3 regions of the Streptomyces sp. NPDC057743 genome follow, and region 2 is predicted to be linked to each of the others. Evidence: riboswitches for the same ligand, from Rfam matches in the RefSeq annotation. Region 2 holds a riboswitch; each other region holds the start of a gene.
The links. A riboswitch is a leader RNA that binds a small molecule or an ion and turns the genes downstream of it on or off. The one in region 2 is predicted to bind cobalamin.
Positions count from the first base shown of each region.

Region 1: another riboswitch for cobalamin. It lies ahead of ACFVFQ_RS13955 (CoA-acylating methylmalonate-semialdehyde dehydrogenase); the one in region 2 lies ahead of ACFVFQ_RS35120 (CbtB-domain containing protein).
Region 3: another riboswitch for cobalamin. It lies ahead of ACFVFQ_RS06990 (HoxN/HupN/NixA family nickel/cobalt transporter); the one in region 2 lies ahead of ACFVFQ_RS35120 (CbtB-domain containing protein).

Region 1 covers NZ_JBHVJX010000010.1:154,404-157,668, forward strand. The annotation lists gene ACFVFQ_RS13955 (CoA-acylating methylmalonate-semialdehyde dehydrogenase) at 1-1,402, opposite strand, end outside; cobalamin riboswitch at 1,617-1,798, opposite strand; gene ACFVFQ_RS13960 (ABC transporter ATP-binding protein) at 1,880-2,644, opposite strand; gene ACFVFQ_RS13965 (FecCD family ABC transporter permease) at 2,718-3,265, opposite strand, start outside.
Region 2 covers NZ_JBHVJX010000052.1:21,637-24,901, forward strand. The annotation lists gene alaS (alanine--tRNA ligase) at 1-807, shown strand, start outside; cobalamin riboswitch at 909-1,057, shown strand; gene ACFVFQ_RS35120 (CbtB-domain containing protein) at 1,094-1,315, shown strand; gene ACFVFQ_RS35125 (CbtA family protein) at 1,337-2,089, shown strand; gene ACFVFQ_RS35130 (histidine phosphatase family protein) at 2,174-2,755, opposite strand; gene ACFVFQ_RS35135 (hypothetical protein) at 2,867-3,265, opposite strand, start outside.
Region 3 covers NZ_JBHVJX010000005.1:27,992-31,256, reverse strand. The annotation lists gene ACFVFQ_RS06995 (collagenase) at 1-1,202, shown strand, start outside; cobalamin riboswitch at 1,505-1,698, shown strand; gene ACFVFQ_RS06990 (HoxN/HupN/NixA family nickel/cobalt transporter) at 1,731-2,894, shown strand; gene ACFVFQ_RS06985 (DUF3159 domain-containing protein) at 3,210-3,265, shown strand, end outside.

The sequences.
Region 1 (3,265 bases), on a different contig from region 2:
CGAAGCCCGAGCGCTTCCAGCCGCCGAAGGTGTAGTAGGAGACGGGGACCGGGATGGGGACGTTGACGCCGACCATGCCGGTGTTGACGCGTCGGGTGAAGTCGCGGGCGGTGTCGCCGTCGCGGGTGAAGAGGGCGACACCGTTGCCGTAGGGGTGCTCGCTGGGCAGCCGCAGCGCCTCTTCGTAGTCGGCGGCGCGGACGACGGAGAGGACGGGGCCGAAGATCTCCTCCTGGTAGATCCGCATGTCCGGGGTGACGCGGTCGAAGAGCGACGGGCCGGCGAAGAAGCCGCCCGCGTGTCCGGGGAGGGTGAAGTCCCGTCCGTCGACGGCGAGTTCGGCGCCCTCTTCGACGCCGAGGTCGACATAGGAGCGCACCCGGTCGACGGCGTCCCGGCCGACCAGCGGCCCGAAGTCGGCGTCCGGGTCGTCGCTGCGGCCGACGCGGAGTTGGCCGATGCGCTCCGTCAGTCGTGCGACCAGGGCGTCGGCGGTGTCCTGTCCGACGGGTACGGCGACCGAGACCGCCATGCAGCGTTCGCCGGCGGAGCCGTAGCCGGCGCCGATGAGGGCGTCCACGGCCTGGTCGAGGTCGGCGTCCGGCATGACGATCAGGTGGTTCTTGGCGCCGCCGAAGCACTGGGCGCGCTTGCCGTGGGCGGCGGCGGTGGCGTAGACGTGGGCGGCGATCGGGGTGGAGCCGACGAAGCCGAGCGCCCCGACGCGGGGGTCGGTGAGCAGGGTGTCGACGGTTTCCTTGCCGCCGTGGACGACGTTGAGCACGCCGGGCGGCAGGCCCGCCTCCAGGAACAGTTCGGCGATCCGGTACGGGACCGAGGGGGCGCGCTCGGAGGGCTTGAGGATGAAGGCGTTTCCGCAGGCCAGGGCGGGGGCGGCCTGCCACAGGGGGATCATCGCGGGGAAGTTGAACGGGGTGATCCCGGCGGCCACGCCGATCGGGGAGCGCAGCGAGTGCACGTCGATGCCGGTGCCGGCATTGTCGCTGAACTCGCCCTTGAGCAGGTGCGGGATGCCGGCGGCGAACTCCACGACGTCCAGGCCGCGTTGGAGGTCGCCGTGGGCGTCGGGGAGGGTCTTGCCGTGCTCGGAGGAGAGCAGGCGGGCCAGCGAGTCCTTGTCGCGGTCGGCGAGTTGGAGGAAGCGGAGCAGGACTCGGGCCCGGCGTTGGGGGTTCCATTCGCCCCAGGCACGTTGGGCCTCGGTGGCATCGGTGATGGCGGCCTCGGTCTCGCCGCGGGTGGCGAGCGGGACGCGGGCCTGGACCTCGCCGGTGTTGGGGTCGTAGACGTCGCCGTGGGCCCCCGAGGTTCCCGGGGTGGGCTTGCCGCCGACGAAGTGGGTGAGTTCGCGGGCGGGTTGGGGGCTGTGTGCACGGACCATGGTTGCCTGCTCTCGTCAGGTGGGATCCGGGGATGGCGCGCCGGACCACGCCGCGCGCGGTGGCGGGCGGGCCGTGGGGGCGCGGGATCGCGCAGGGCGGAGGGACCGCTCAGACGGTGGGAGCCGCGGGGGCGGCCTTCGTTGCCCGTCCGGGCGGTTGACCAGGGTCGCGGGTACGCACCGGTGCCATGCGTGTCTGCTCCATCCTCGTGGACAACACGGAACGCCCCACGGCCGGTATCCTGACTTCCGGATCAGCGCGCGTCGTCCGCCTTCCCGACCGCCTCCACGTCAGTGGCGTACTGCTCGACGGCGCGCTCCCCGGTAACAGTGGCGGGACCGTGCCGGATTCGCACCGGCTTCCCTGCACCGTGGGCCTCGCCCTCGAATATATAGTTGGACGTCCTAGTAAATCTACCCCTGCCTGAACCCCGGCCCCCTGCCTGGCCACAGGCAGGGGGCCGGGGCGGGCGCCACTCAGGGCAGCACGACGATGTGCGGCTTGCCCTTCGCCGGGTGCCTGCTGACCTCGGTCCGCACGCCGTAGACCTCGGCGATCAACTCCTCGGTCAGCACCGCCTCCGGGGGGCCGTCGGCGAGCAGGCGGCCCTGGTCGAGGACGCAGATGCGGTCGCAGAAGGCCGCGGCGAGGTTGAGGTCGTGGACCGCGATGACGGCGGTGACGCCGAGCGTCCGGACCAGTCGCAGGGCGTCGAGTTGGTGGCGCAGGTCGAGGTGGTTGGTCGGCTCGTCGAGCACCATGACCGAGGGTTGTTGGGCCAGTGCGCGGGCGATCAGCACGCGTTGCTTCTCGCCGCCGGAGAGCCGGTCGAAGCGCCGGTCGGCCAGTTCGGCCACGCCCAGCGACGCCAACGCGGCGCCGACCGCCTCGGTGTCATCCCGGCTGTCTGCCTGGAACGCCCGGCGGTAGGGGGCGCGCCCCATCGCCACCACGTCCCGGGCGGTCAGGCCGAAGTCGGAGGGCATCTCCTGGAGCACCGCGGCGAGCGTGCGGGCGACTTGACGGGCCGGCAGGCGCCGGATGTCCGTGCCGTCGAGCAGGACGCGCCCGGAGTTCGGCCGCAGCGCCCGGTAACAGGTGCGCAGCAGGGTGGACTTGCCGGCCCCGTTCGGGCCGACGAGCCCGACCACCTCGCCCGGCCCGGCCCGCAGTGAGACGGAGTCGACCAGGGTGCGGCCGGCCACCTCGACGGTCACCGACTCGATGCGCAGTTCGCTCATGCCGAGAACTCGCTTCGCTCGCCCTCGCATTCGCGAGGCGCGCACCTTCTCATGATGCGCTCGCTACGCTCGCTCATGCCAACCCCTTGCGGTACATCAGCCACAGGAAGGTGGGACCGCCGGCCAGGGCGGTGACGATGCCCACGGGGATCTCCTCGGGGCTGATCACCGTACGGGCGAGCAGGTCCGCACAGATCAGGAAGGCCGCGCCGAGCAGCGCGGCGACGGGCAGGGCGCGCCGGTGGTTGGCGCCGACCAACAGCCGGGTGATGTGCGGCATCATCAGCCCGACGAAGCCGATCGCGCCGCTGACCGCGACCATCACCCCGGTCAGCAGGGCGCACAGGACGAAGAGCAGGGCCCGGAAGCGCCCGACGTTCAACCCCAGTGCGGCGGCGGCCTCGTCGCCGGCCAGCAGCACGTTGAGGTGCCTGGCGGTGCCCAACAGGGCGATGGTACCGAGCAGTACGGCGGCGGCCGGCAGCCACAGGGCGTCCCAACCGGTGCCGCCCAGTCCGCCGAGCATCCACTGGAGCGCCGACTGGGCCTTCTGCGCCTGGTCGGAGGTGACGATCAGGAAGCTGGCCACGGCCGACAGGACCTGTCCGGTGGCGACCCCGG
Region 2 (3,265 bases):
TCCCCCACCGTCCGCAGCGAGATCGAGGAGGCCGCCAACCGGGCGCTGCGCAGGGATCTGCCGGTGGGCGTGCGGTGGATGACGCTGCCCGAGGCCAAGGAGATCGGCGCGCTCGCCCTGTTCGACGAGACGTACGGGGAGCAGGTGCGGGTGGTCGAGATCGGCGGCGCCTGGTCGCGCGAGCTGTGCGGCGGCACCCATGTCGAGCACGCCGCGCAGATCGGCACGGTCGCGCTGACCGGCGAGTCCTCGGTCGGCGCCGGGATGCGACGGCTGGAGGCGGCGGTGGGCATCGAGGGCTTCGCCTATCTGGCCCGCGAACGCGATCTGGTCTCGCGGATCGCCGAGCAACTGGGGGCGCCGCGCGCGGAGTTGCCCGAGAAGATCGGTGGCCTGCTGGACCGGTTGAAGGCCGCAGACCGCGAGAACGCCCGGCTGAAGGCCCAGGCCACCGCGGCGCGGGCCGCGGAGCTGGCCGCCACCGGCGTGGACGCGGGCGGCACCCTGGTCGTCACCGCCAGCGCGCAGGGCCCGGCCGCCGATGCGCGCGCCCTGGCCCTGGCCGTCCGCGACCGGCTCCCGGCGGACCGCCCCGGCCTGGCGGCGGTCGCCGGCGACGACGGCGCCCTCGTACTCGCCCTCAACGGTGCCGCCACGGCCGCCGGGTTGAACGCCTCCGCCGTGGTCAAGCAGTTGTTGGACGGCCGCGGCGGCGGCTCCAAGGAGGTCGCGCAGGGCGGCGGGGTGCCCGCCGAGCGACTGCGCCACCTCCTGGCAGAACTGCCGCATCTCGTCGGGCGGGGGTGAGCGGCGGCGGGGCCGGCCGGCGGTTACTCGGGTCGCCGGCCGGCCCACCGCCCGGCGCGAGAGGAAGATCACGCCCAGCGATCCGCATCTTGGCCATGCACCTGCCACGCGGTATCGTCGGCGCGATTATTGACGACGGCATGACGGAAGCCGGTGGGAATCCGGCACGGTCGCGCCACTGTGAGCGGGACGGTCCAGCGCGTTGGGCGTCCCGTGAGTCAGACCCGCAGCCGTCGCCCTGTGCACCACCGAGATGGGACGCGAACTCCCAGAAGGAGGCCCCGCCATGGCGCAGTCCGTCGCCCAGCCGACCGTCGACTCCCCCGCGGTACCCACCACACTCCCGCTCAAGGCGATTGCCCCCTGGGCGCTCTTCTTCGGCATCCTGATGCTGGTCCTGCTCTACTTCGTCGGCGCCGAGCAGGGCGCCACCTCCGTCTTCAACGGCACGGACATCCACGAGTGGGTGCACGACGGCCGCCACCTGCTCGGCTTCCCCTGCCACTGACGCGAGGGACGCCGCACGCCCATGAACTCCACAACGGTCCGAAACCTCCTCGTCCGTGGCATGCTCGCCGGCCTCGCAGCCGGCGTGCTCGCGCTGGTCGTCGCCTCTCTCCTCGGTGAGCCGAACGTCGACAGCGCGATCCGGTTCGAGGCCGCCCACTCCCACGAACACGAGCCGGAAGTCATCTCCCGCTCCCTCCAATCCACCGCCGGCCTCGCCACGGGCGTACTGGTCTACGGGGTCGCCTTCGGCGGCATCGCCAGCCTCGCCTTCTCCTTCGCGCTCGGCCGCGTCGGCCGCTTCGGCCCCCGGGCGACCGCGCTGCTGCTGTCCGGCTGCGCGCTGCTCGCCGTGTACGTGGTGCCGTTCCTGAAGTACCCGGCCAATCCGCCGTCCGTCGGCGAACCCGACACCATCGGCAAACGCACCGCCCTGTACTTCCTGATGATGCTGCTCAGCGTGTTGCTGGCGCTGGCGGCCACCATCCTGGGCAAGCGCCTGGCACCGAGGTGGGGCGCCTGGAACGCGACCGTCGTCGCGGTGGTGGCCTTCGCCGTCGTGATCGGTGTGGCCTATGCCGTCCTGCCGGCCGTCAACGAGGTGCCGACGGGCTTCCCGGCCACCCTGCTGTGGCGGTTCCGTCTCTCCGCCCTGGCCATCCAGACCGTGTTGTGGGGTGGATTCGGCCTGCTCTTCGGGGGGTTGGCGGAGCGGCTGCTGCGCCCGCGGGCCGAGGCCGCTACCGCCGGCCGAGCGGTCCCCGTCGAGAACTGACGCCCGCGCCAGGAGAATTGCCGCCCGTGACGCACACGCGTGGGAGGGCCCACGGAACCTCCGAGGCCCTTCCACGCGTCTGCGTTACGAGGGCAGGGGCAACGACTGGCCGAGCCGCAGGTTCCAGCGGCCGGCCCGGCCGCTGAGTTCGGTGGCCGTCAACGGGGGTACGTCCAGCCGCCAGAAGGCCGGCGCGGGCAGGCCGAGGACGCGTACGACCGCCGCCCGCACCACCTCGGGCTCGACGACGGCGAGCGTGCGGCCGTCCGCGGGCAGCGCGTCCAGCCAGCGCGCCACGCGTCCGCACAGGTCCTGTACCGACTCGCCGCCATGGGGCGCGCAGGTCGGGTCGGCGAGCCAACGGCCCACGGCCTCCGGTTCGGCGGCCCCCACCTCGTCAAGGGTTCGGCCCGTCCAGCGACCCACGTCGAGACCGTGCAACTCGGCCGCGTCCGCGCCTTCGAGGCCGAGCGCGGCGGCCGTCTGACGGCAGCGCGCGCTCGGGGAGGTGAGCACCCGGGCGGCCCGGGGCAGCGATCCGGCGGCTGAACGGGCCCTGGCGGCCCCGCTGTCGTCGAGAGCGTCACCCTCGTCACCGGCAACAAAACGGGCCTGCCGCAGTGACCGGCTCATCGCGGGCGAGACGAGGGTGACACGACGGGTCACGGGGCTGCCTCCTGGTGGGGTGCGGGGTGCGGTGCGGGGTGCGGTGCGGGGATCGCGGGTGCCGCGAAGCCGCTCGGCGGAGACCCGTCGACACGCGCCGACACGCTGGGGTCACCCGCCCAACAGCAGCCGCTCCAGCGCCGCCCGGGCCCGGGCGTCGGACTCGGCACGGCTGGCGAGGGCCGCGGCCAGCTCCCGCACCCACTCGTCCAGGGCCACCGGGCGCCGGGAGAGGATCACTCCCCGCACCTCCCGGCACACCTCGCCGCTCGGGCGGCCGCCGGAGAGGTTCAGCACCAGGCGCTGCTCGCCCAGCGCGACGTCCAGGCACACCACCTTGCCTTCCCGGCCGGCCAGTCGATCGGCCATGCCGCGCTTGCGCTCGATCGCCACCGACCCCGGCGGCAGCGCGTCCGCCAGCGTCCCGGTGAGCACCTGGGCGTACACCTCCAGATCGGCGGCGTCCCGGCGCAGTGCGGCGGCGAGCAGCTCGACGGAGGCGGGATCGCC
Region 3 (3,265 bases), on a different contig from region 2:
TGCTCAAGGGCTACAACGCCTCCTACGACACCATCCCCAGCATGCTGACCGCGGTCAACGACGTCTACACCCCGCTCTGGCGCGGAAACTGGAACGAGGAGTACGTCAAGGCGGTGACGGCCGACCCGAGCATCATCGACACGCTCAACGCGTTCGCGCTGGACCACCTCAAGCTGCTGGGCACCGACAACTCGTTCCTGGACTCCAACGCCGGTATGAACGTGGGGCGTTACGTCGAACATCAGCCGCTCCAGGCCAAGGTCCGACCGCTCATCAAGGGCCTGCTGAACGCCTCGAAGATCACCGGCCCGACCGCACCCCTGTGGGTCACGGTCGCCAGTCAGGCCGACTCCTACGACAAGGCCAACTGCGCCTCCTACGGAGTGTGCGATCTGGCCGACCAACTCGCCAAGGCGGCCCTCCCGATCAACCACCCCTGCGACCAGACCCACACCGTCAAGGCGCAGGCCCTGACCGCCGCCGACCTCGACGCCACCTGCGCCAGTCTGCTGCGCCAGGACCCGTACTTCCACAAGCTGGTGAACGACAACGGCCCGATACCCGGCCAACACGAGTCGACGGTCCAACTCGTCGTCTTCGGCAGCCGCAACGACTACCAGACCTACGCCGGGGCGATCTACGGAGTCGACACCAACAACGGCGGCATCACCCTGGTCGGCGACCCGACCAAGCCCGACAACCAACCGATGTCGATCATGTATCAGAAGGACTCCGACGACGGCTTCCCCGCCCGGATCTGGAACCTCAACCACGAGTACACCCACTACCTCGACGCCCGCGACGACATGAAGGGCGACTTCAACCAGCAGACCACCGTCCCGGACGTCTGGTGGATCGAGGGGCTCGCCGAGTACGTCTCGTACGGCTACCGGGGCGTCACCGACGACGAGGCGGTGCGCCAGGCCAATCAACACACCTACAAGCTCAGCACGTTGTTCCAGACCACCTACGCCAACAGCAACGAGACCCGCACCTACCCGTGGGGCTACCTCGCGGTCCGCTACATGTTCGAGAAGCACCCCCAGGACATCGCCACCATGCTGGGCCACTTCAGGACCGGCGACTACGCGGGCGGCTACGCCGTCTACAACCGCGACATCGGCACCCGCTACGACGCCGACTTCGACGCCTGGCTGACCGCCTGTGCGTCCGGCGGTTGCGCCGCCAAACAGGCGCGCTGACGCTGCACGGCACCGCGCCCGTCTGACCGGGACGCGGTCGGCCGCCGCGCCGCACCCGCGCATCCGTCGCACCACCCTCCGCCCCCGCACCGGCCGTTCGCCGATGCCGGGGCGGAGGTGTGCAGGCCCCGAACGGCAGCCGGCCGGACCCCGTCAGCCGCAGCAGCGCCCTCGCATACCCCGGCGCCCCAGCCGTCGCGTCGCATAACTGGCTCAAAAGTGCGCCCTCCCGTGCGCGCACGCGCCCCCTTATTGCATGGATGACGCAACTGCACTCGATTGTCGAGGGGCGAATACCGGCCTACTGTTGCTGCCGCCGTGGTGCTCGGGAAGACCGGTGAAAGACCGGGGCGGCCCTCGCCACTGTGATCGGGAAGTCTTCGCGTCATCCCCGCCGGGATCGGCGGGTGCCACTGGGCAGTTGATGCCCGGGAAGGCGGCTGCGCGGACGCTGGACCCGTAAGCCAGGAGACCGGCCACGGCACCGCACAACGACCCATCCACGAGGTGCTGGAGAGGCTGCCTGAAATGCCCCTGTTGAAACATTCCCCCACGTCATCCACCACCGCATCCGCCGTCCCGCAGCGTTGGCGGCGGCAGGACTGGATACGCTCCGGCGTGCTGTTCGCGGTGATCGCCGCCATGCACCTGGTGGCCTTCGTCATCCTGGCCGCCCTCGTCGCGCCGCACCACTACACCGTCGGCAAGCAGGTCTTCGGAGTCGGACTCGGCATCACCGCCTACACGTTGGGCATGCGGCACGCGTTCGACGCCGACCACATCGCCGCCATCGACAACACCACCCGCAAGCTGATGGCCGACGGCCAACGCCCCGTCTCGGTGGGCTTCTGGTTCGCCATCGGCCACTCCACCATCGTGCTGGTGCTGGCGGGCCTGATCGCCGCCGGCGCGAGGGTCGCCGGCACCCTCGCGAACGACAACTCCGGCGCCCGCGCCACCCTCGGTGCCATCAGCACCACCATCTCGGGCGCCTTCCTCTACCTGATCGCCGCCCTCAACCTCGTTGCGCTGGCCGGGATTTACCGGGTTTTCAAGGCCATGCGCGCCGGGCAGTTCGAAGAGCACGAGCTGGAGAAGCACCTCGCCAGCCGCGGCTTCATGAACCGCATCCTGGGCCGCCTGACCAGCTCCATCCGGCGGCCGGGCCAGATGTATCCGATCGGCCTGCTGTTCGGCCTCGGCTTCGACACCGCGACCGAGGTCACCCTGATGGTCATGGCCGGTTCCGGCGCCGCCGCCGGACTGCCCTGGTACGCGATCCTCTGCCTGCCGCTGCTCTTCGCGGCCGGAATGAGCCTCTTCGACACGCTCGACGGCACCTTCATGAACTTCGCCTACCACTGGGCGTTCGCCAACCCGGTGCGCAAGGTCTACTACAACCTCACCATCACCGGCCTGTCCATCGCCGTCGCCTTCCTCATCGGCACCATCGAGCTCGTCGGCGTGCTGCACGACAACCTCGGTTGGCGGGACGGGCTCACCGACTGGGTCTCCAACATCGACCTCAACAACGCCGGTTACCTCATCGTCGGCCTGTTCATCGCCGTCTGGGCCTGCGCCCTGACCTACTGGCGCCTGGCCAAACTGGAACACCGCTGGGGGAAGAAGGCGGACGAGGCCGGCGGAGCCGGGGGCGCCGACGAAGCCGGCAACGTCAACGAGACCGGCTGACCGCTTTCTGGATTTTCTGGATGCAGTGTCGTCGGGGCCCGTGACCGGGAAATGGTCACGGGCCCCGGCCTATTCCGGGGCGTCCGGCGCGGCCTGCGTTCGCAGCAGGCGGCGCCCGCCCCTACTGCATCCGCAGCAGATCAAGAGTCTGCGGACGGGCGACGACAGGTCGGGCGCGACGCGGCACGGTGGTGACTGTCCGAGTGGCCGAGCGGCCGAACGACCGGCATCCGTTGAGGGGTTGGAATCACCGTGCATCCTGGAGAGCACCGTGCGGACGTTGCCGGAGCCGCCATCCGTCGTCGGCTGCGGGGCGTGGCGATCGATATCGCCCCCGTCTTCGGATTCACCGTGAGCTTCGCCGTCACCCA